Regions from separate parts of the Micromonospora trifolii genome, predicted to be linked through region 1. Evidence: riboswitches for the same ligand, from Rfam matches in the RefSeq annotation. Region 1 holds a riboswitch; each other region holds the start of a gene.

Region 1 (5,378 bases):
GAACGGGCTTGGTGAGGTTCATCAGCATGAGGTGGTCGCCGCCGGGCTCCAAGGCATGCGTGCTCCTGGCCTTGATCACGATGCCGCCCTGCTTCTGCTGCATGACCATCTTGCCGTCCTTCATGGCCATCTCGTGCAGCTCCATCGGCGACAGGGAGGTCGTGGCACTCGTCACCGTGACATCGGCATCACCATCGTTGACCAGGGTCCCGAAGGCCGCCGTCATGCCCTTGTCAGCCGCCTTCACCCACGGGTCACGAATGCCGATCACGCCAGCGTCCGGGTTGGCCGAGGCCGACGCGGACGGGCCCGCCTGCGCTGTCGACGGAGAGTCGGACGAGCCGCAGCCGGCGACGCCCACCGTCAGGATCGCGGCGGCGAGGACGGCGGCCGAGCGGCGCCGTGAAGCGTTTGGGCTGGTGGTGCGCATGTGTTCTTCCTCCGATGGTTGCTGCTGGGAGGTTGGTCGGCCGCAGCTCGGAGAAAGTTCCGGACTCAGGGAACGTTGATCGTGAACTCCCCGGTGTGCACAGTGCCGGCGACCTGGAAGTCGAAGAAGGCTCGGTACCGGCCTGAACTCGGCGCGGTCAGCCAGAACTTGACAGTCCCGTCGACCAGCTCCTGCTCGGGGTGGACGTGCACGTAGCCGAGATCACCCTCGCGAACCACGACCAGGTGCCCGTACGCGCCCAGGTACCGCTCCAGCTGCACCGGTACGGTCGGGTCGGCGCTGACCTGGAAATGGATCGGCGCCGTCACCCCCACCGTCGGGGTGCCGGTCATCGACACCGCGTACGGACCAGCCGTCGCCTGCGCCTGCGCCGGCGGCAGTGCGGTCGGGCTGTGCGCGCCGGGCACGATGTGGTCGACGCCCAGCACGAGCGGCTGCTGCTTGCCGTTGGCCGCGGTGACGGAAAAGTCGGCGAAGACGCGGTAGCCGCCGGGTCGGGCCAGCGTCAGGGGGACGCTCCAGGTGCCGTCGGGCGCCATCGTCGGGTGCAGGTGCTGGTAGCCGGTCAGGTCGCGGCCCACCACGATCATGTGCAACGGCTTGTCGTGTACGACCGCGAAGGTCGTTGCCGGCTGCCGGTCGGTCCCGACGATGCGGAACCGGTAGTCGGCGCGTACACCAGGGGGTTGGGACCGCTCCAGCGGTTGCAGGGTGTACCCACCGGCGCTGACCGTCGTCCCGGTCGCCAACGTCGCGCCCGTCGCGTCGTCACCCCGATGCGTGTGCGGCCCCGTACCGGCCGGGTGCTGGTGCCCGTCGGTCGCGGAGCCCACCTGGCCCGAGTCGGGCGATCCACCGGCTGCCGGTCGTGAATTGCCGGTCGTCGGACTCTCGTCGCCGGTGCCGATACGGGCCAACCCGAACCCGGCCAGCAGGGCGATCACCAGCCCGCCGACGAGCAGCGCCAGGTGGGTGTTGCTCAACCGGGACCCCGGCGTCGCGCCGGCGAGGTCCGTGTCGGGCCGTGGTCCGGGGTCGGCCGTCAGCTCGCCGTCCGTGCTGGCGAGGGCCTTGGTCACCTGATCGCTCGACGTCGGATCGACAGTGACGCCCGTGCGGGCCGTGACGACCGTGTTGCCCTTGCGCTCCGCTGGCACGGTGGCGGGCCGCCGCTTGTCGCTCGCGCTACGCGCGACGACGCCGGTCGCCGCGCCGGCCTTGCCCCCGCCGGTCTTGTCCCCGGCAGCCTTGCCGCCGACGGTCTTGCCAGTGCCGGCCCTGTTCGTGGTACGGGCGCCACCGCCGCGTCGACCGGAGGTCGCCGCCGAGGTACGGCCCCGGCCGGTGGGTGTGCCGGCGGATCGGCGACGCCAGACGACGAACCCGGCCACCGCTCCGACCGCCGCAATCGCCGCCGCCCAGCCGGCCCAGGCCAGTGCCCCGGGACCGCTCTCCTCGGTCGACCCGGTCGACGGTGCCGCCGCAGCCGGCGGGGTCGACGGATCATCCGCGGTGGTCGGCACCGCCGAGGCCTGCCCGGACGAGTTGTGCTGCTCGGTGGCGGCCACCAGCGCCGGGTCCGGTTGAGTCGACGGCGGGCTCCACCCCTTCGGCGCTGCCGTCACCCGCCCGTCGTAGCGGAAGGTCAGGGTGCCCCGCACGGTGTCGCCGTCCGAGGCGACCGACAGGTAGCTCACCGAGTACTGGCCCTTGGCGGGCAGATGCGCGACGGCCACCACGGCCGGGAACCCCGTCGTGTACTCCCGCGGCTCGAACTGCCCGTTGACCAGGAAGTACTCGCGCACCGGCTTGTCCAGCGGCTTCGGCTCCCCGTACGACCAGCCGTTGTCGACCCGGGTGCCGCCCGGGGCGGTGATCGTGAAGAACGCGTTGGCGGCGGCCTTCTCGGTGAAGAACAGCCGCACCTCGGTCACCGGCTCGCGCACTGTGGCGCCGCTCGCCGGTGTGGACATGGCGAGGGTCCCGTGCGCTGCGGCGGGCTGGGCGGACGCGAGGAGGGCGACCGCCGAGGCGAGGAGGAACGCGAGGAGGCCCGAGACCACCCGCCCGCAAGTCTGGGGGAGACGACGCATCTGGATATCCTCACCCTCGCGAGACTTTTTTCAAGAGGTGACGATCTTCTTCCTCAGATGGCAAAAGTTGACGATCAGGCCATCCGTCGCCGCGGCAGGACGCCCCGGGTGGACACATTCCCTGGCCAGCTATGCTCGCCGACGGCGCTGGTTCGCCCCGTCGTGACCGGCTGGGCGTCGTAAGAGGGAACCCGGTGGAAATCCGGGGCTGCCCCGCAGCGGTGAGTGGGAACGACCGCCGTCATCAGCACTGGGCCAGTGGCCTGGGAAGCGACGGCCAGTAGGGGACCGGCGCGACCGGTCAGGCCCGCGAGTCCGAAGACCTGCCGGCGCCGCGTACACAACCGTGTGCGCTGCCGTCGGCCTCGCGGGTGGGCTGAGCGGGTGACGGGCCGTGCGTGTGGTGCACGGCCAGGTCCTCGCCAGCGTCTGTCCGCGACCCGGCGGTGTGGTTTCCCGAGGGACGGACTACCGCTGTGCACGACACCACCACCATCGCCGGCCGAGCACCGTCGGCGTCGCACCTGACCCTTTCGCAGATCATGGACCAGCACCACACCAACCTGATGGGTACGGTCCACGGCGGCCGGATCCTCAACCTCATCGACTCCGTCGCCGGTGTGGTCGCTGCCCGGCACTCCGACGGGCCGGCGGTGACCGCCGCCATCGACGAGACGGCGTTCCTCCGCGCGGTGCGGGTCGGCGACGTCGTGCACGTCGACGCCCGGATCACCTGGGCCGGCCGCAGCTCGATGGAGGTGGCCGTCAAGGTGACCGCCGACCGGTGGGACCGGGCGGTGCCGCCCACCGACGTGGCCACCGCCCACCTGGTCATGGTCGCCATCGACGACGACGGCCAGCCTCGGACGGTGCCGCCGCTGCTGCCGGAGACCGATGGGGACCGCCGACGGTACCGGGAGGCGGAGATCCGCCGGAAGCACCGACTGGCACTGCGACGCGCGCTGCTCGACGGTGCCGAAGACGACTAACCCGCGCTCGGCCCGCCTGTCGCGGCGCGGGCGCGGGCGCGGTCCAAGGAACCCGCCCCGCCGCCTGTCCGGTCGGATAGCGTCCACGTGAAGCCTCGATCACGGAGAGTGTGGATGGTTATGCGCGCCGCGTTGTTGCGGGAGTTCGACGTTCCGCTGACGGTCGAGGAGATCGATAAACCCACCCCCGGGCCCGGCCAGGTGTTGGTGCGGATCGTCGCCAGCGGCGTCAACCCGCTCGACACGAAGATCCAGGCAGGTAAGGCCGCGCACGCGCGTGTCGAGCTGCCCGCGGTGCTCGGCCTGGACCTCGCCGGCGTCGTCGCGGCGGTCGGCGCGGAGGTGACCGGGTTCGAGCCGGGGGACGAGGTGTACGGGCTGTGCGGGGGCGTCGGTGACCTACAGGGTTCGCTGGCCGAGTACGCCGCCGTGGACGCCCGGTTGCTGGCCGTCAAGCCGAGGAGCCTCTCGATGCGGGAGGCCGCCGCGTTGCCACTGGCGGCGATCACCTCCTGGGAGGGGTTGGTCGACCGGGCCGAAGTCCACGCCGGGCAGAAGGTGCTGGTGCACGGCGGTGCTGGCGGTGTCGGATACGTGGGCGTGCAGCTTGCCCAGGCGCGCGGCGCCGAGGCGTACGCCACGGGCGGGCCGGCGAGCATGCGGGTGATCGAGAGCCTGGGCGCCGTGCCGATCGACTACACCACGAGCAAGGTCGAGGAGTACGTCGAGAGGTACACCGGCGGCGAGGGGTTCGACATCGTCATGGACAACGTCGGCGGCGCGACGCTCGACGCCTCGTTCGCGGCGGTACGCACCTACCACGGGCACGTCGTCAGCGCGCTGGGCTGGGGCTCACACTCGCTCGCCCCGTTGTCGTTCCGAGGCGCGACCTACTCCGGCGTGTTCACCCTGCTGCCGATGCTCACCGGGCGGGGCCGCGAACACCACGGCGACATCCTGCGCGAGATCGCGACGCTGGCCGACGCCGGCGCGCTGCGCCCCCGACTCGATGAGCGCCGGTTCACGCTCGACACGATCATGGACGCCCACCACCTGGTCACCGGCGGCACCGCCGAGGGCAAGGTCGTCGTGGACGTCGCCGGTTGAGCCAAGCCGTTCGTACACACCGCAGCGGTCGTCAGAAAGAATCCCGGGGTGAGCTGGGATGAGTTCTTGTGGCACATGGATCACCGATTGGGCATGTACGTCGGGATGCCAAGGTACGACCGCGCGTGGTCCATGCTGACGGGATTCGCCCTGGCGCGCGGTCAGGGCGAGCTGGCGGCGTTCCAAGAGTGGATGTCCGCCCGCCATCGCGGCAGCAGCCTTGCCTTCTCATGCCTAGTGCTAGCGGAGACCTTCGGTGATGGTGCTACCGATGACCGCTTAGCAAGCGATGCTGACCACTTGCTGGCCGTCGCGAAGCTCTGCGAACTTTTCCGGGAGTTCCTCAAGCAGCACGCTCGAACGCCATAGCACTAGCGGCAGGAAGGATGCCCGTCCCGAGCGGGTGACTAACTGAGTGACGACCACGACGGACGCCGGTGGACAAACATGCACGGCTGAGGATCGTCGCAGCAGTAGCCCGAGACCGGCAGCAGGTCAGAGAGCCGTGTTAGTTGCCTGGGGGTCGAGGAGTCTGGGGCTCTTGCGATGCGTCGGGCGCAGTCGTGCGAAAGGCCGCCACCGGCTGGCTAGGTCGCCATCCCTTGCCCAGTGCCTTGCGAATGACTGCCGCGACCTCCGATGGAAGAACGGGGATCGACGGGCCGCCGGTCCAGTTGCTCGGGTGGTCCTGGGGCATGCTAACGAGCAGTACGCTGCCCTTGCAGTCGGCTTGCTCAA
Region 2 (5,378 bases), 690 kb from region 1:
TTCCGGTACGCGTCGACAACTCGTCGCACCCTTCCGACACCGCCCGGGCCCGCCAGGTTCCTAACGCACGGAGTGCGCGATCTCGATCGCCTCGGCCTTGGTGAAGGTGCCCTCCAGCCGATAGCTCACGTCGTTGTCCTGCCAGATCAGGGTCGAGGCGGCCAGCCGGGCGGTCTCCTGGCGGATCCCGCCCGCCCGGTCCACGTAGGACAACACGTGTGGGCCGTCGACCCAGACGGCGAAGTCGCCGTTGACCTGGACCCAGTCCGCGCCCGGCGGGGTGACCTCCTTGTGGAAGGCCAGGTCGAGGTGACCGTCGAACGCGTCCACGCGCAGCGCACCCCCGTCGTAGAGCAGCGTCGCCACCCGGTACCGGCCCGTGGCGTCCGGGTCGGCGACCAGCACCTGCTCCGGCGGGCCCAGCATCGCCGGCAGACGGATCGGAAACCGCACCGCCCGTTGCGCCTCGTCCAGGGCCACTGCCCGCTGCCCGGGCAGCGGTGCCGCGGTGCCGCCGGGCGGCGTCGGGGCGGGCGAGGTGGCGATGCTGACCCCGGCGAAGCGCAGCAGCCCTGTGACGACGTCGGCGATGGCGGCCCGCGTCGGCGGCAACACCGCCACCAGCAGGGTGACGAGCGCCGCCGCGGCGAGCGAACGCCACCGGCGCCGCCGGGGCGCGGGCGTGCTGAGTCGTACGCGGACGCGGGCGGTCACGTCGGGCGGATCGGGAGTGTCCAGCCAGGCGGACAGGTCGCGCAGTTCCCGTTCGAGGTCACCCATGCCGGACCTCCTCACGGTCGAGCAGGCCGCGAAGCTTCGCCAGCGCCCTGGACGTGCGCGACTTCACAGTGCCCCGGGGCCAGCCCAGAGCAGACACCGTCTCCTCCTCGGTGAGATCGAGGAAGAACCGGCAGACGATCACCTCGCGGTCCCGTACCGGCAGTTGCCGCAGCGCCTGCACCAGCGACGCCCGGCGCTCCCCGGCGAGGACCGCGCCGACCGCGTCGTCCTCGGCGATCTCGGACGTCGGGTCCGCTGCCGCCGCCCGCAGGACGAGCCCGTCGCGCCGGCCCCGGGAGCGGTGCAGGTTGCGTGTCTCGTTGGCGACGATCGCGAGTAGCCACGACCGGAAGGACGCGTCGCCCCGGTAGCGGGACAGCTTCCGGTACGCCTTCACAAACGCCTCCTGGATGACGTCCTCGGAGTCCGAGCCCGCGCCGAGCAGCACCGCGGTCCGGTACGCGGACGCGGTGTGCCGGGCGACCAGGAGGTTGTACGCCTCCAGATCACCTGCCCGAGCGCGGGTGACGAGCGCCTCGTCGTCCAGGGGAGCCTCCGTTCGGATCACACTCATGACACCGCCCACCCGTCGCGGGTTCCACAGGGATTTCCCCGCGGGTCAGCTCTCTCCCATCCGGCGTGCAGCGTATTGCCAGGAATCGGTGCTGCACTGGAGGGGCATCGAGGAGAGGGGCGGGGCATGAGCTGGTTCAACCGCCGGTCACGGGGTGCCGAGGCGACCCCGACGAAGCTGGACCGGGAGGCGACCCGCGACGACCTCGCGGCGCTGGAGGCGTTCGTGGCCACTCGGCGCGGGGTGGAGTTCTACCTGGAGCCGGAGACGACCGCGACGGACACCACCGTGGTGGCGATCGCCCACGACGGCGAGTGGATCCGCCGCCGTACCGGAACGCCCCGCGCGGCCGGGGCCATCGCCCGCAAGCACGCGGTGCCGCTGTACGAGGCGGCGCGCACCGGCTACCCGGAACGGATGCGGACCTGGAGCCGGGCCCACCCGGAACGCCACTCCCGCTGAGGTTCGACCGCTCAGGCGCACCGCACGGCTGAGCGGGCCTCTTCGAGCGTCATCGGCTCCGCGTGGCTGGAGACGTACCAGTGGTAGGTGTCGTCGAGAAGTCGTCGAACCAGGTCGAGGTCGAGGCCGTCCTCCGGCCGGCGCAGGTGGGCCGGCGGTGGGTAGAAGCAGTCGCCCAGCAGCATGACCCCCGAGTCGGGCACCAGCACCACTGTCGAATCCGGTGCGTGCCCGCCCCCGACGTGACGTAGCCGAACTCCGACCGGCAGCTCGTCCCCGTCGGCGAAGGTCCGGGTCGGCGGCTGGATGGCGAAGCCGTCCCAGGACGCCATCGCGCCTGCGCGGGCTCGGAAGCTCGGGCCGAGACGGGGATCGGCGCGTGCCTGCTCGTGCAGGTAGCGGTGGCTCCACGGTCGGGTGGCCTCGGCGCGCAGCAGCGGCACCGCTGCCTCGTGTCCGACGATCTCGACCCCGGGCCAGGCGCAGGCGCCCCACACGTGGTCCCAGTGATGGTGGGTGTAGACCAGCCAGCGCGGTTTCGGTAGGCCGGCGGCGGCCAGCGCGGCCTGGATATCGCGGGCGTGCGCGGGGCTCTGCCCGGCGTCGATCATCACACTGCCGCGTTCGTCGGCGACGACGGCGACGCCGGCCTGGACCGCCTCCGGGTCCGGATCGCCCGGGCAGAGCCAGACCCGGCCCGCCAGATGATGGAACTGCGGAGCGACCAAGGTGATCGACCTCCGAGATTGATCGCGGACTTTGGTGCGGCGTTCGCCGATGTTAGGCCAGGGTGCCGCACGCCACCGTCCCCTCCGACGATCGGCGCAGGCCAGGGCGGGTGCTACCCCCTTTGCTCTGCTTGCCTATTCGCGCCAGGCACGGAGCGTCACTGGTGCCTACAGGTAAGCAGAGCAAAGGAGGGGCTGGCATTGATTCGGGGCATTGCGACCCACCGGTTGGCGGTCGAAGTAATCGGTGAAACTCGATGAGTGGCACCCGCCCGGTGGGGCTGGGCACGCGTTGACCGGCGGTGGAGGGGTGTGGCAGCATTCGCGGCCTGACGGCAGTGAAGGAAGTCGGTGCGAATCCGACGCGGTCCCGCCACTGTCACCGGGGAGCGATCCCCCCTCGTGAGTCACGGCCGTGTGTCTGCGGTTGGAAGGCCGGGGGAGAGCGTCGATCCGGAAGCCAGGATACTTCGGCCGTCGGGATGCACCCCAGGGCGTGGACACCCGAGGAGGACCCGATGACGCACGGCGTCTCATTCATCGACGATCATCGTCGTATTGCGCTCCAGGCAGTGCATTCCAAGGACACCGGCTACCGGCACCGTTGAGCTGATCGCCCGGCGCTGACCGGCCCGACGCCCACGTCGGTCCGCCGTTCGCGCGGGCCGTCGTACCGGCTGACGCCGTACCCACCCGCATCGCCCCGGTTGCCCCCGTGAGGGCCCCAGGGCGTCACTTTCCGGAGCCTGCCGTGCGCATCCTGCTGCTGTCCACCGCCGACACCGACCTGCTGGCTGCCCGCGCCAGCGGCGCCGACTACCGGTTGGCCAACCCCGCCCGGGTCACCGCCGAGGAGGTGCCCGCCCTGCTCGACGGGGTCGCCCTCGTCGTCGTACGCCTGCTCGGCGGTCGGCAGGCGTGGCCGGACGGCCTCGCCGCGGTGCTCGCCACCGGCGTGCCAACGGTCGTGCTCGGCGGCGAGGCGCTGCCCGACGCGGAGCTGATGGCCATCTCCACGGTGCCGTCCGGGGTCGTCACCCAGGCGCTGGCGTACCTGGTGGAGGGCGGCCCGGACAACCTCGGGCAGTTGGCCCGGTTTTTCTCCGACACGGTGCTGCTCACCGGCGAGGGGTTCGCCCCGCCCGCGCCCACCCCGGCGTACGGCGTGCACGGCGAACACCCCGCCGACCCGGACCGGCCCACAGTGGGAATCGTCTTCTACCGGGCGCACGCCCTCGCCGGCAACACCGACTTCGTCGACGTCCTCGCGGACGCGGTCCACAAAGCCGGCGGCAACCCGCTGCCGATCTTCTGCGGCTCGCTGCGCGGGCTCACCGCGGGCGCCGGCCCACTCGGGCTCTTCGCCCGCTGTGACGCGCTGCTGGTCACGGTGCTCGCGGCCGGCGGAGCGGTCGCCGCGGACGCCTCCGGTGGCGGCGACGAGGACGCCTGGGACGTCGGTGCCCTGGCCGCCCTGGACGTGCCGGTCATCCAGGCGCTCTGCCTCACCAGCACCCGCGCGCAGTGGGCCGACAGCGACGCCGGGCTGTCCCCGTTGGACGCCGCCATGCAGGTGGCCATCCCCGAGTTCGACGGCCGGATCGTCACCGTGCCGTTCTCGTTCAAGCAGATCGACGCCGACGGGCTCTCGGTCTACGCCGCCGACCCCGAGCGGGCCGCCCGGGTCGCCGGGATCGCGGTGCGCCACGCCCGGCTGCGGTACGTGCCGCACGCCGACAAGCGGGTCGCCGTGGTGCTCAGCTCGTACCCCACCAAGCACTCCCGGGTCGGCAACGCCGTCGGGTTGGACACCCCGGCCTCGGCGGTCCGACTGTTCGCCGCGCTGGCCGAGGCCGGCTACGACCTGGGTGACGCGCCACCGCCCGACGACGGCGACGCGCTGATCCACGCGCTGATCGCGGCCGGTGGTCACGACGTGGAGTGGCTCACCCCGGAGCAGTTGGCCGCCGCCGAGGCCCGGATACCGGGGCCGACCTACCGACGCTGGTTCGACCAGGTCCCGGCCGAGCTGCGCGAGCGGATGCGGGAGCACTGGGGTGAGCCGCCGGGCGAGCTGTACACCGAGGGCGGCGACATCGTGCTCGCCGGGCTGCGCTTCGGCAATGTGGTGCTGCTGATCCAGCCGCCCCGCGGCTTCGGGGAGAACCCGATCGCCATCTACCACGACCCGGATCTGCCGCCCAGCCACCACTACCTGGCCGGGTACCGCTGGTTGACAGCGCCCGTCGCGGACGGCGGCTTCGGCGCGGACGCCGTGGTGCACCTGGGCAAGCACGGCACCCTGGAGTGGCTGCCCGGCAAGGGCCTCGGCCTGGCCGCCGACTGCGCGCCCGACGCGGTCCTCGGCGACCTGCCGATGGTGTACCCGTTCATCGTCAACGACCCCGGCGAGGGCACCCAGGCCAAGCGGCGGGCGCACGCCGTGGTCGTCGACCATTTGGTCCCGCCGATGGCCCGCGCCGAGACCTACGGCGACCTGGCCAAACTGGAGCAACTGCTCGACGAGTACGCGACAGTGCAGGCCCTCGACCCGGCCAAGGTGCCCACCGTGCGGGCCCAGATCTGGGACCTCGTGCGCGCCGCCGAGCTGCACCACGACCTGCACGCCGAGGCGATGCCCGACGCGGACGACTTCGACGACTTCGTGCTGCACCTCGACGGGTACCTGTGCGAGGTCAAGGACGTGCAGATCCGCGACGGGCTGCACATCCTCGCCGACGCGCCCACCGGCGAGCCACGGGTCAACCTCATTCTCGCGGTGCTGCGCGCCCCGCAGATCTGGGGCGGCGCCCGCGCCCTGCCCGGACTGCGGC
Region 3 (5,378 bases), 1.5 Mb from region 1:
GGCGGGGGTCACTGGCAGGCCTCGCACGACTCGGGGTTCTCCAGCGAGCAGGCCAGCGCCTCCGCGTCGACGACGACGGGTGCGACAGTGCTGACGGTGGCCTGCTGGATCCGCGTCGCGGGGCGCGAGCGCAGGTAGTAGGTGGTCTTCAGCCCGGCCTTCCAGGCGTACAGGTACATCGAGGAGAGCTTGCCGATGGTCGGCGCGGCCAGGAACAGGTTCAGCGACTGGGACTGGTCGATGAACGGGGCGCGGGCGGCGGCCAGGTCGATCAGCGCCCGCTGCGGCAGCTCCCACGCGGTGCGGAACAGCTCCCGTACGCCGGCCGGCAGTTCGGCGATGTCCTGCACCGACCCCTCCGCCCGCTTGATCGCCGAACGGATCCGCTCGGTCCACAGACCGCGGGCCTTCAGCTCGCGTACCAGGGCGGTGTTGACCTGGAGGAACTCCCCCGACAGGGTCTCGCGCTTGAACAGGTTGGACACCTGCGGCTCGATGCACTCGTAGCACCCGGCGATCGAGGCGATGGTCGCGGTCGGCGCGACCGCCACCAGCAGCGAGTTGCGCAGCCCGTACGCCTCGACCCGCTCGCGCAGCGCGTCCCACCGCGCGGTCTGCGTACCCTCGACACCCCACAGATCGGGCTGGAGCTGGCCCCGCGCGGCCCGGGTCTGCGGGTACGCCGGGTGCGCGCCGAAGTCGCGCGCCAGGTCGGCGGAGGTCTCCAGCGCCGTCAGGTACAGCTCCTCGCTGATCCGGGTGGACAGCTCCCGGGCGGCCGGCGAGTCGAACGGCAGCCGCAGCGCGAAGAAGACGTCCTGTAGGCCCATCAGCCCGAGCCCGACCGGCCGCCAGCGGGGGTTGCTCGCCGCCGCCTGCGTGGTCGGGTAGTAGTTGATGTCGATGACCCGGTCGAGGAAGGTGACCGCGGTCCGCACCGTGGCGCGCAGCCGCTCCCAGTCGATGCCGCCGGCGGTGAGGTGGGCGGCGAGGTTCACCGAGCCGAGGTTGCACACGGCGGTCTCGGCGTCGCTGGACACCTCGACGATCTCGGTGCAGAGGTTGGACAGGTGCACCACATTGCCCGGCTCGGCGGTCTGGTTGCAGAGCCGGTTGGCGGCGTCCTTGAAGGTCATCCAGCCGTTGCCGGTCTGGGCGAGGGTCCGCATCATCTTCCCGTACAGCTCCCGCGCCGGGACCTGCCGCACGTAGCGCCCCTGCGCCTCGGCCTCCCGGTACGCGGCGTCGAACCGCTCCCCCCACAGGTCGGGCAGCTCGGGTACCTCCTGCGGGTCGAACAGCGACCACAGCTCGTCGGCCTCGACCCGGCGCATGAACTCGTCCGGGATCCAGTTGGCCAGGTTGAGGTTGTGGGTGCGCCGGGCGTCCTCGCCGGTGTTGTCCCGCAGTTGCAGGAACTCCTCGATGTCCGGGTGCCACGGCTCCAGGTAGACGCAGGCCGCGCCCTTGCGCCGGCCACCCTGGTTCACCGCGGCGACGCTCGCGTCCAGCGTGCGCAGCCACGGCACGATTCCGTTGGACTGCCCGTTCGTGCCCCGGATCAGCGCCCCCCGGGAGCGGACGCGGGAGTACGCAATGCCGATGCCACCGGCGAACTTGGACAGGTTGGCGACCTGGGCGTACCGCTGGTAGATCGAGTCCAGCTCGTCGAGCGGGGAGTCGACCAGGTAGCAGGAGGACATCTGGGTGTGCCGGGTACCGGAGTTGAACAAGGTCGGTGAGCTGGGCAGGTAGGCCAGGCTGGACATCAACCGGTAGAAGTCGACCGCCTCGTCGGCCGTCCGGGACAGGCCGCAGGCCACCCGCAGCAGCCAGTACTGCGGGGTCTCCAACACCAGGCGGCTGGTGGGGTGGCGCAGCAGGTAGCGGTCGTACACCGTGCGCAGGCCGAAGTACTCGAACCGGCGGTCGCCGTCCGGGTCGATGGCGTGGTCGAGCGTCGCGGCGTGTGCGGCGACGAATGCGGCGGTGTCGTCACCGATCAGGCCATCGGCGTGGCCGACCCGGATCGCCGCGCTGAACGAGGTGATGCCCTGTCGACGCACTTCCTTGTCGACGTAGCCGGCCAGCAGCCGCGCGGCGAGGCGCGAGTACTGCGGCTCCTCACCGATCATCTCGGCGGCGGTCTGGATGGACAGCCGGTCCAGTTCGGCAGTGGTGGCGCCGTCGTAGAGGCCGCTGATGGTACGGGTGGCCACCCGCATCGGGTCGACGTCGGTCAGGTCGTCGGCCCACCGCTCGACCGCCCGGACGATCTTGTTCACGTCCACGGGTGCGGTGCCGCCGTCGCGCTTGCGGACCTGCATCGGCGTCCGCCGCAGGGCCGCGTCGCCGCTGGCCGGGACTACCTCGGTGACTGTCACCACTCGCTCCTCGGAGTTCGAGACCTGGTGGCCCGGACGCGAGGAGACAGACACCGACGGACGCCACGCCAGCCCGGCGTGGGTCAGGTGGCGTCAGCCGTCCCACGCGGCCTCGGACCGCCGCCCACCCGGGTGCGGGTACGCGGCGCGCTGGCAGGTCTTCGGACTCGCGGGCACGACCGGGCTCGCCGGTCTCCTACTGGCCGTCGCTTCCCAGGCCGATTGGTGGCCCAGTGCTGATGACGGCGGTCGTTCCCACTCACCGCTGCGGGACAGTCCCGGATTTCCACCGGGTTCCCTGTTGCCTCGACCGCCCCGGATGAGCGGTCGAACCAGCTGCGCTCGACACCATATATAGGGACGCAGTCGTTGTCACACCCCACATGTCGGTCTCGGGCGTGTCGGTGCCGACTCGGTGACCACCGTCACCAACCCGGCCGAGCACGCCACGCCGACCGACGCCAGGCACCGGAGACGGGGCCCTCCACGCGGGTGTCGACAATCGACAAAGATTTGACGTATCGAGACTGCGGTGCCGCAGGCCACACCCATATGCCGCCGTCAATGCCCTGGGCTGAGGCGGAACATCCAATCTCCACGGCCGGCCACCCCCGTCACCTTCGCCCGCCAACCGGCACGATGGGCGGTAAGGCGGATCGACCCAGCGGCGCAAACATCATATGTCTGCGGGCTTGCGGTGATCGACATCGTTGACTCGCTGGAGCAGCCCTCCGTATACTCCCAGTGATCATCTGATCTTTAGCCTAGCCGGGCGAGGAGCGCATGCCGCAGATCACTGCCGTCACCGTCGAAGACGTCCGCTTCCCCACCTCCCTGACCGCTGACGGTTCAGACGCCATGAACAAGGACGGCGACTACTCGGCGGCCTACGTCATCTTGCACACCGACGGCGTCGACGGCGTGGGCGCGCCACTCGCGGGGCACGGCCTGACCTTCACCATCGGTCGCGGCAACGACATCGTCGCGGCGGCGGCAGTCCACCAGGCACAGCGCCTGGTGGGCCTGGACGTGGCGACGATGGCAGCGGACATGGGCGCGGTCTACCGCCTCCTCACCTCCGACTCGCAACTGCGCTGGCTCGGACCGGAGAAGGGCGTCGTCCACCTGTCCCTCGCCGCCGTGTTGAACGCGTCGTGGGACCTGGTCGCCCGGGTCGCCGACAAGCCGCTGTGGCGGCTGCTCGTCGACATGTCCCCCGAGCAACTCGTCGACATCGCGGACCTGCGCTACCTGTCCGACGCCCTGACCCGCGACGAGGCACTGGCCATCCTGCGAGCCAAGGAGGGCACGAAGGCCACCCGCCTCGCCGAGCTCGACCGGACCGGCTACCCCGCCTACACCACCTCGGCGGGCTGGCTCGGCTACGGCGACGACAAGCTGCGCCGGCTGTGTCAGGAGGCGGTGGACACCGGCTACGGCTACGTCAAGCTCAAGGTGGGCGCCAACCTCGACGACGACATCCGCCGATGCGCCATCGCGCGGGAGATCCTCGGGCCGGATCGCAACCTGATGATCGACGCCAACCAGGTGTGGGACGTCGGTCAGGCCATCGAGTGGGTCATCGCCCTCGCCCAGTTCAAGCCACTGTGGATCGAGGAGCCGACCAGCCCCGACGACATCCTGGGCCACGCGGCCATCCGCCGCGCCGTCGCTCCGATCGGCGTCGCCACCGGCGAACACTGCCACAACCGGGTGATGTTCAAGCAGCTGTTCCAAGCCGAGGCCATCGACTTCTGCCAACTGGACACCGGCAGGCTGGCCAGCATCAACGAGATCGTCGCCGTGCTGCTGCTCGCCGCGAAGTTCGACGTCCCGGTGTGCCCACACGCCGGCGGTGTCGGGCTGTGCGAGATGGTCCAACACGTGTCGGTGCTCGACTACGTCGCGATCTCGGGGGACCTCACCGACCGGGTCACCGAGTTCGTCGACCACCTGCACGAGCACTTCACCGACCCGTGCATCATCCGGGACACCGGCTCGGGCAGCGGATACGTCCTGCCCAGCCAGCCCGGCTACTCCACCCGGATGCGTCCCGAGTCGATCGCGCTCTACCGGTTTCCCGACGGCCACTACTGGGCGGCGACAGACCCGACTACCGTGTCATCTCCGGAGGCGGCGTACGTGATCGCGGGTGGGAAGGCCACCCCCGCCGGCCGTTAGGGGGGTCATGTCTCGCACTGACGAAGTGGTCAACGGCATCAAGCGGATGATCCTCGAAGGGCAGTTCAGGCCCGGGGACCGGTTGCCTATCGAGAAGGACCTCGCCGAGCAGCTCGGTGTCTCGCGGGGGTCCCTGCGCGAGGGGATGTCAGCCCTGTCGATCCTCGGCATCGTCAACATCCGCCAGGGCGACGGCACCTACGTCACCAACCTCGACGCGCCACAACTGCTGGCCCCGATGGGTTTCGTGGTGGACTTCCAGGGCCAGGGCGACCCCCGGCACATCCACACCGTTCGCCGTCTGCTGGAGTGCGAGGCCGCCTGCCTGGCGGCGACCAGGATCACCGACGAGGCCCTGGCCCAGGCGGGTGACCTGCTCGACGAGGCGGCCCGGTTGATCGGCCAGTCACCGCCGGACCACGAGCGGATCATGGAGATCGACATCGCCTTCCATCGGATCATCGCCGTGCACGCCGAGAATCCGGTGCTCGTCGGCCTGATCGAAGCCTTCGCCGGGCGCACCATCCGTGGCCGACTCTGGCGGAGTCTGCACGAGGAGGGCGCGGACCTGCGCACCCACGACGAACACGTGGCGATCCTGAAGGCCCTCGTGGCGCGCGACCCGGAGCGGGCCCGCACCCGCATGGCCAACCACCTGATCGGTGTGGAGGAGTCGTTGCAGGGGTTACCCGACGACGCTGACGCCAGCATCGAGACGGCCCGGTAGTGACCGCTGACCCTCACGACTGCACGTCGAGCAGCCCCTCGTCGTACAGCGCCGCCCAGAGCTGATCCGGGACGTCGACACCAGCT
Region 4 (5,378 bases), 1.5 Mb from region 1:
AGCAGTGAGAGCTGGCTCGACAGGCCCGCCGCGCCGAGGTCGGCGATGTGCCGGGCGATGGCCTCGGGCACCCGGTCGGCGGGCGTCTGACCTGTCGTTCGGCGTAGTTCGTCGCCTGCGGCTCGCAGGCACGCCTCGAACAGGCCCTCCTTCGAGGTGAAGTAGCGGCTGATCAGCGCCACGTTGACGCCCGCGTCGTCAGCGATGTCCCGGACGGTGGTGGCCGCGTAGCCGTCCCGGGCGAAGCGCTGGCGGGCGGCGTCGAGCAGCAGCTGTCGCGTCTCGGTCGCGTCCCGACGGCGACGCTGGGCCGGTTCGCCGGCGGTGTCACTGGTCGCGGGGACAGGCGGTTCTGCTGTCACGACGCGTCCTTCCTTCGCTCTGGCTCGGTGGCGGTGCTGTCGGCACTCGGGCCGCCCCGACCGCGAGGACATCGCTGGCAGCGGTGTTGCTCTCAGGCGGTATACCACCGAGTCATATCTATACCGCTGAGGTATATCGCTCTCCGAACCGCGCCGCCGGTCGTCGCCCGTCCGCAAGTAAACATATGTTGACTTTCCGGCGGATGCAAGCTCCAGAGCGGCCGGGGGGTGACGTAAACGACTGTTGACATAGCCTCCCGGCTGCGCATACTGGCTAAGTCAGCAAACGTTTACATCTAGTTCGGGGATTTCATGACCCACACCATCGAGGAGTCGACCGACCTCGGCTCCCCGCCCGGCGCCGCCCCGCGCGCCAACAGCACCCTTCTGGTGCTGTACCTGTCGCTGGGCGGCCTGGCGTTCGCCGTGCTCCAGTCGCTGGTGGCGCCCGCGCTCTCCACCATCGGAAGGGACCTGGGCGTCTCGACCGGAGACATCAGCTGGGTGCTCACGGCGTACCTGTTGGCCGCCTCGGTGCTGACGCCGATTCTCGGACGTCTCGGTGACATGGTCGGCAAGCGTCGCGTCCTCATCGGCGTCCTCGCGGCCCTCGCCGCGGGCACCCTGCTCGCCGCCCTGGCTCCCAACCTGACCGTGCTGATCGTCGCGCGGGCGCTGCAGGGAGCCGCCGGAGCGATCCTGCCGCTGTCGATCGGCATCGTCCGCGACCAACTGCCCCGGGAGAAGGTCGGCGTCACCGTCGGCCTGCTGTCGGCGATCTTCGGGGTCGGCGCCGGTGTCGGCATCGTGGCCGCGGGCCCGATCGTGGAGCACCTGTCGTGGCACTGGCTGTTCTGGCTACCGCTGGTCCTCGTCGTCGTCGCGCTGCTCGGGGCCATCTTCGGGATGCCCGAGTCGCGGGTCCGCACGCCCGGGCGGCTCGACATGCTCGGCGCGGCCATCCTGTCGGTGTCGCTGGTCTCGTTGCTGCTGGCCGTGAGCAAGGGACAAGGCTGGGGCTGGACCGAGCCGAAGACCATCGGCCTGTTCCTGCTCGGCGCGGTCGCGATGGTGGTGTTCGTCCGGGTCGAGCTACGGGTACGCGAGCCACTCATCGACATGCGCCTGATGCGGATTCGCGGTGTCTGGGCCACCGACCTCGTCGCCCTGATCCTCGGTTTCGCGATGTTCGGGACGTTCGTGTTGGTACCGACCCTGCTGCAACTTCCCGCCGCCACCGGGTACGGGTTCGGCAAGACGGTGTCCCAGGCGGGCCTGTTCCTGCTGCCCACCGTCCTGATGATGGTGGTCTTCGGTCCCCTCGCCGGTCTGCTGGACCGACGCTTCGGTCCCAAGGTTCCGATGTTCCTCGGCACGGTCGCGGTCGTCGTCGCATTCGCGCTGCCGGCGCTCGCGCACGGCGCGACCTGGCAGGTGCTGCTCTCCGGGGTGCTCACCGGCGCCGGCATCGGCCTGGCGTTCGCGGCGATGTCCAACGCCATCATCGAGAGCGTCCCGGCCGGGCAGACCGGCGAGGCGAGCGGCGTCAACACCATCGCCCGCACCATCGGCAGCAGCATCGGCGCGGCGGTCGTGGCGGCCGTCATCACGTCGAACAGCACCCCTGCGGGGCTGCCCACCGACGCGGCGTTCACCGCCGGCTTCTGGGTGTGCGCGGGCGTCGCGGTCCTGGCCGTCTTCGCGGCACTCGCCCTGCCCTCGGCGCGTCGCCGTCACGAACAGGCCGTCGCCGCCGGTGTCGACGACCTTCCGCCCGAGCCGGTCGAGCTGCACCTGCCCCACCGGCACCACTGAGCAGGCGGTTGACCGTCGCCGAACGAGCGCAGGCCGTGTCCACTGCTGGTGGGCACGGCCTGCGCCGTTCTGGTGCGACCTCAAGCTGCTCGCGGCGCGCCCAGCCGAAGGTGCCAGCGCGTGCCCTGGCTGGCGAGCCGGACGACCGCCAACGGCTCCACGTCCACCTGCCGGTACGTCGCCAACGGAAGACTAAGGGCGTGCACCACCGCGACCCGGATCACCACTGGGTGGGTGACAGCGATGACGCGCCCACCGGCCCGGTGCTGCTCGTCCAGCCACCTGCCGACCCGATCCCGCACGGCCGTGACGGACTCACCGCCGTGCGGCGCGGAGTCCGGTGCGGACAGCCAGTCGTGCAGCGCCTGCGGCTGCGTGCCAGCTATCTCCGCAAGCGACCGTCCGGACCAGTCCCCGTAGTCACAGTCGGCCAACGCCGTCTCGATCGTCGGCAGCAGGCCGAAGGCGTCGGCGGTCTGTCGGGCGGCCGCCGCGGGGCTGGACAGGCAGGTGGCGTTCACGCCGAGGGGCCCACGCCGGTCTGCGCCCGCGCGGGCCTGGGCGAGTGCGGCACGCAGGCCACCCTCGTCCAGGCCGTCGTCGGCGCCGCCGAAGCGGGCCCCGCGCAGAGCGGCGGTGTGACCGTGGGCGACCAGCCGGAGGCTGGTGCCGGTCACGTGCTCGGCAGTGCGGTGCCGGCCCGGCGACGCCGCTCGTGGTGCATCAGGGCCGCGAACAGCAGGCCGATGCCGGTCCAGAGCACGACCTGGGTGCCGAGCGAGGCCAGTCGGAAGCTCCACAGCAGGGTCGCCGGGAAGTCCGCCGGGACCTCCTGAAAGGACGGCATCACCACGTACGACACTGCCGTGACCAGCAGGAACCCGCCCACGGCCGCGGCGGCGCGCAACCACGTCGGTGCCTGGGCGCCGACCGACCGGTAGCCCAGCGAGCCGGCCCACACGGCCACCAGCCCGAGCACCACCATCAACAGGTAGGTGACGGTCCGTTGGTTGATGGTGGCCGGGTCGCCGACCGCCGGCGGGTTCGCCGGGTACTTGAGGAACGGCACGATCACCGCGCCGAGCAGCGCCGCGCCGGCCAGCAGCAGACCCGACCGCCCGTCGTCGTCGCCGCGCCGCCGCCGCCGGGACAGCAGGACGTACGCCGTGGCCAGCAGGCCACCCATCGCGGCCCCGAACAGGCCGGTGGCCAGGAACAGGCCGCCGCGCTGACCAGTGCGGCTGACCAGGGCGTCCTCGTGATCGTGCGCACCAGCGGCGGCGGGCTCGGCGTGCGACGCCGCCTCCTCGATGGCGATGGCTGCCTCGACGTGCGGTTCGCCAGCGACGTACGCGAACGCCCCGGCGAGCAGACCGGCGATCAGGCCGGCCAGCAGCCCGCGAACGAGGACGGCGACGAACGGGGGAGTGGTGGTGTTCAGTGGCACGGGACACCCAGCAGGTGCCTGCCGTCGTGCATCAGCTCGTGCAGGTACATCCCGCTGCGCGACACCGCCCCCTGGTCGAAGGCGACGAGGTACGCCAGCAGGGTGAGCACGGCAACGGTCGCCAGAGCCGTCCACAGCAGACGGGCACTGCCAGCGGGGTGCACCACCGGCTGGCTGGAAGCGGAGCTAGACATGAATACACGAACCTCCCCAGGGATGACGCGTCCCCATCGCAAGGCTGCGGACGACCGAGCGTCCTGGCTCGCGGCCCCCAGTTGTGGTTGAGGAACCGCTCACAGTGGCGCGACCGCGCCGGATTCACACCGGCTTCCCTCGCGTCGCCGCAGATAGTGGGTCGACGGTATCGGTGCCGCCTCAGGCGGTCAACCCGGACGCCGCGCCCCCGGAGACGTCTGAATATCGGTACGTCAGCGAGGCGGACCAGCCGCAGGTGCCAGTGGATTCGTCAGACCAAACAGCGACACTGCCGGAAGCCGGTCGTGGCGCGAGTTCCGCGACTCAACAACAGTCTGTTACCGCTAACATGGTCAACCTGCCAGATCGACTCTGTGGCTCCGGGTTGACCCGGGGGTTCGATCAGCGGCTGGGCGGGGTGTGGTGTGGACGAGAACGCGCCAGGACGGGTCCGGTGACGACCGGCGAGGTCGCGCGACGATCGGGCATCGTCGACGCGCACCATCACCTCTGGGTCCGGGCGCGGCACCCACAGCCCTGGATCGATCCGCAGACCATGGCCGCGATCGACGACGACTTCACGCCGGTCGAGCTCGCCCCGGCGACCCGGGCCGCCGGGGTCACCCAGACCGTGGTCGTCCAGTCCGTCGCCGTTCGGTCGGAGACGCCCGAGCTGCTCGGCATCGCGGCTGACGACCCCCTCATCGGCGGGGTCGTCGGTTGGGTCGACCTCACCGCCGCCGATGTCGACCGCCGCCTCGCCCGACTACGCAGGGCGCGCGGCGGCGAACGGTTGGTCGGGATCCGCCACCTGGTCCAGTCCGAACCCGACCCGACCTATCTCGACCGCCCCGACGTGCGGCGGGGCATCGCCACGGTCGGTGCCGCCGGCCTCGCCTTCGACCTCCTGGTGCGCCATCGTCAACTGCCGGCGGCGACCCGGCTCGTCCGCGACCTGCCCCAGGTGCGCTTCGTCCTGGACCACCTCGGCAAGCCTCCGCTCGGGCGCGCCGATCTCGGTGACTGGCGGCATGACCTGCGGGCGCTCGCGGCCGAGCCCAACACGACGGCGAAGCTCTCCGGCCTGGTGACCGAAGTGGACGGCGGTTCCTGGACGACGGCCGGCCTGCGGCCCGCAGTCGAGCACGCCCTGGACGTGTTCGGGCCGGATCGGCTGATGTTCGGCTCGGACTGGCCGGTGTGCCTGCTCGCCACCTCGTACACCCGCTGGGTCACCGTCCTCGGTGACCTGCTGGATCCGCTGTCCGACGACGAGCGGGCGGCGATCTGGCGCCAGACCGCCGGACGGGTCTACCGGCTGGCTTCTTCCTGAGCGCAGCGGCTTCCGAACTGGGGACATAGCATGTTATCGATAACATGCTAGCGACGGCAGCCGATGTCGATTTGGTCAGACGTATGCCTTCGGTGGTGCAGGTAACGATGGCAAAACATGCCGGCAAGACCTTGGCAACATACGTGAATGCGTGGCAAGGTAACGCCTGATCGTGGGAAACATCCGACCTATCTCCAAGGGTTGTGCGGGCACCAGTCGCACTGCC

The links. A riboswitch is a leader RNA that binds a small molecule or an ion and turns the genes downstream of it on or off. The one in region 1 is predicted to bind cobalamin.
Region 2: linked by a shared signal. The riboswitch ahead of cobN (cobaltochelatase subunit CobN) and the one ahead of ACQRWP_RS14555 (acyl-CoA thioesterase) in region 1 are both predicted to bind cobalamin.
Region 3: linked by a shared signal. The riboswitch ahead of ACQRWP_RS07740 (ribonucleoside-diphosphate reductase subunit alpha) and the one ahead of ACQRWP_RS14555 (acyl-CoA thioesterase) in region 1 are both predicted to bind cobalamin.
Region 4: linked by a shared signal. The riboswitch ahead of ACQRWP_RS07700 (CbtB domain-containing protein) and the one ahead of ACQRWP_RS14555 (acyl-CoA thioesterase) in region 1 are both predicted to bind cobalamin.

What each region holds. Positions count from the first base shown of each region.
Region 1 is NZ_CP191526.1:3,186,190-3,191,567, reverse strand. It holds gene ACQRWP_RS14565 (copper chaperone PCu(A)C) at 1-430, opposite strand, end outside; gene ACQRWP_RS14560 (copper resistance CopC family protein) at 496-2,544, opposite strand; cobalamin riboswitch at 2,676-2,889, shown strand; gene ACQRWP_RS14555 (acyl-CoA thioesterase) at 3,087-3,533, shown strand; gene ACQRWP_RS14550 (zinc-dependent alcohol dehydrogenase family protein) at 3,648-4,640, shown strand; gene ACQRWP_RS14545 (hypothetical protein) at 4,689-5,009, shown strand.
Region 2 is NZ_CP191526.1:2,495,144-2,500,521, reverse strand. It holds gene ACQRWP_RS11635 (hypothetical protein) at 61-780, opposite strand; gene ACQRWP_RS11630 (RNA polymerase sigma factor) at 773-1,354, opposite strand; gene ACQRWP_RS11625 (hypothetical protein) at 1,481-1,816, shown strand; gene ACQRWP_RS11620 (MBL fold metallo-hydrolase) at 1,828-2,544, opposite strand; cobalamin riboswitch at 2,861-3,037, shown strand; gene cobN (cobaltochelatase subunit CobN) at 3,296-5,378, shown strand, end outside.
Region 3 is NZ_CP191526.1:1,713,891-1,719,268, reverse strand. It holds gene ACQRWP_RS07740 (ribonucleoside-diphosphate reductase subunit alpha) at 9-2,327, opposite strand; cobalamin riboswitch at 2,520-2,736, opposite strand; gene ACQRWP_RS07735 (enolase C-terminal domain-like protein) at 3,168-4,565, shown strand; gene ACQRWP_RS07730 (FadR/GntR family transcriptional regulator) at 4,573-5,292, shown strand; gene ACQRWP_RS07725 (aldo/keto reductase) at 5,306-5,378, opposite strand, start outside.
Region 4 is NZ_CP191526.1:1,704,559-1,709,936, forward strand. It holds gene ACQRWP_RS07680 (TetR family transcriptional regulator) at 1-362, opposite strand, end outside; gene ACQRWP_RS07685 (MFS transporter) at 675-2,177, shown strand; gene ACQRWP_RS07690 (histidine phosphatase family protein) at 2,258-2,854, opposite strand; gene ACQRWP_RS07695 (CbtA family protein) at 2,851-3,624, opposite strand; gene ACQRWP_RS07700 (CbtB domain-containing protein) at 3,615-3,818, opposite strand; cobalamin riboswitch at 3,853-4,008, opposite strand; gene ACQRWP_RS07705 (amidohydrolase family protein) at 4,274-5,152, shown strand.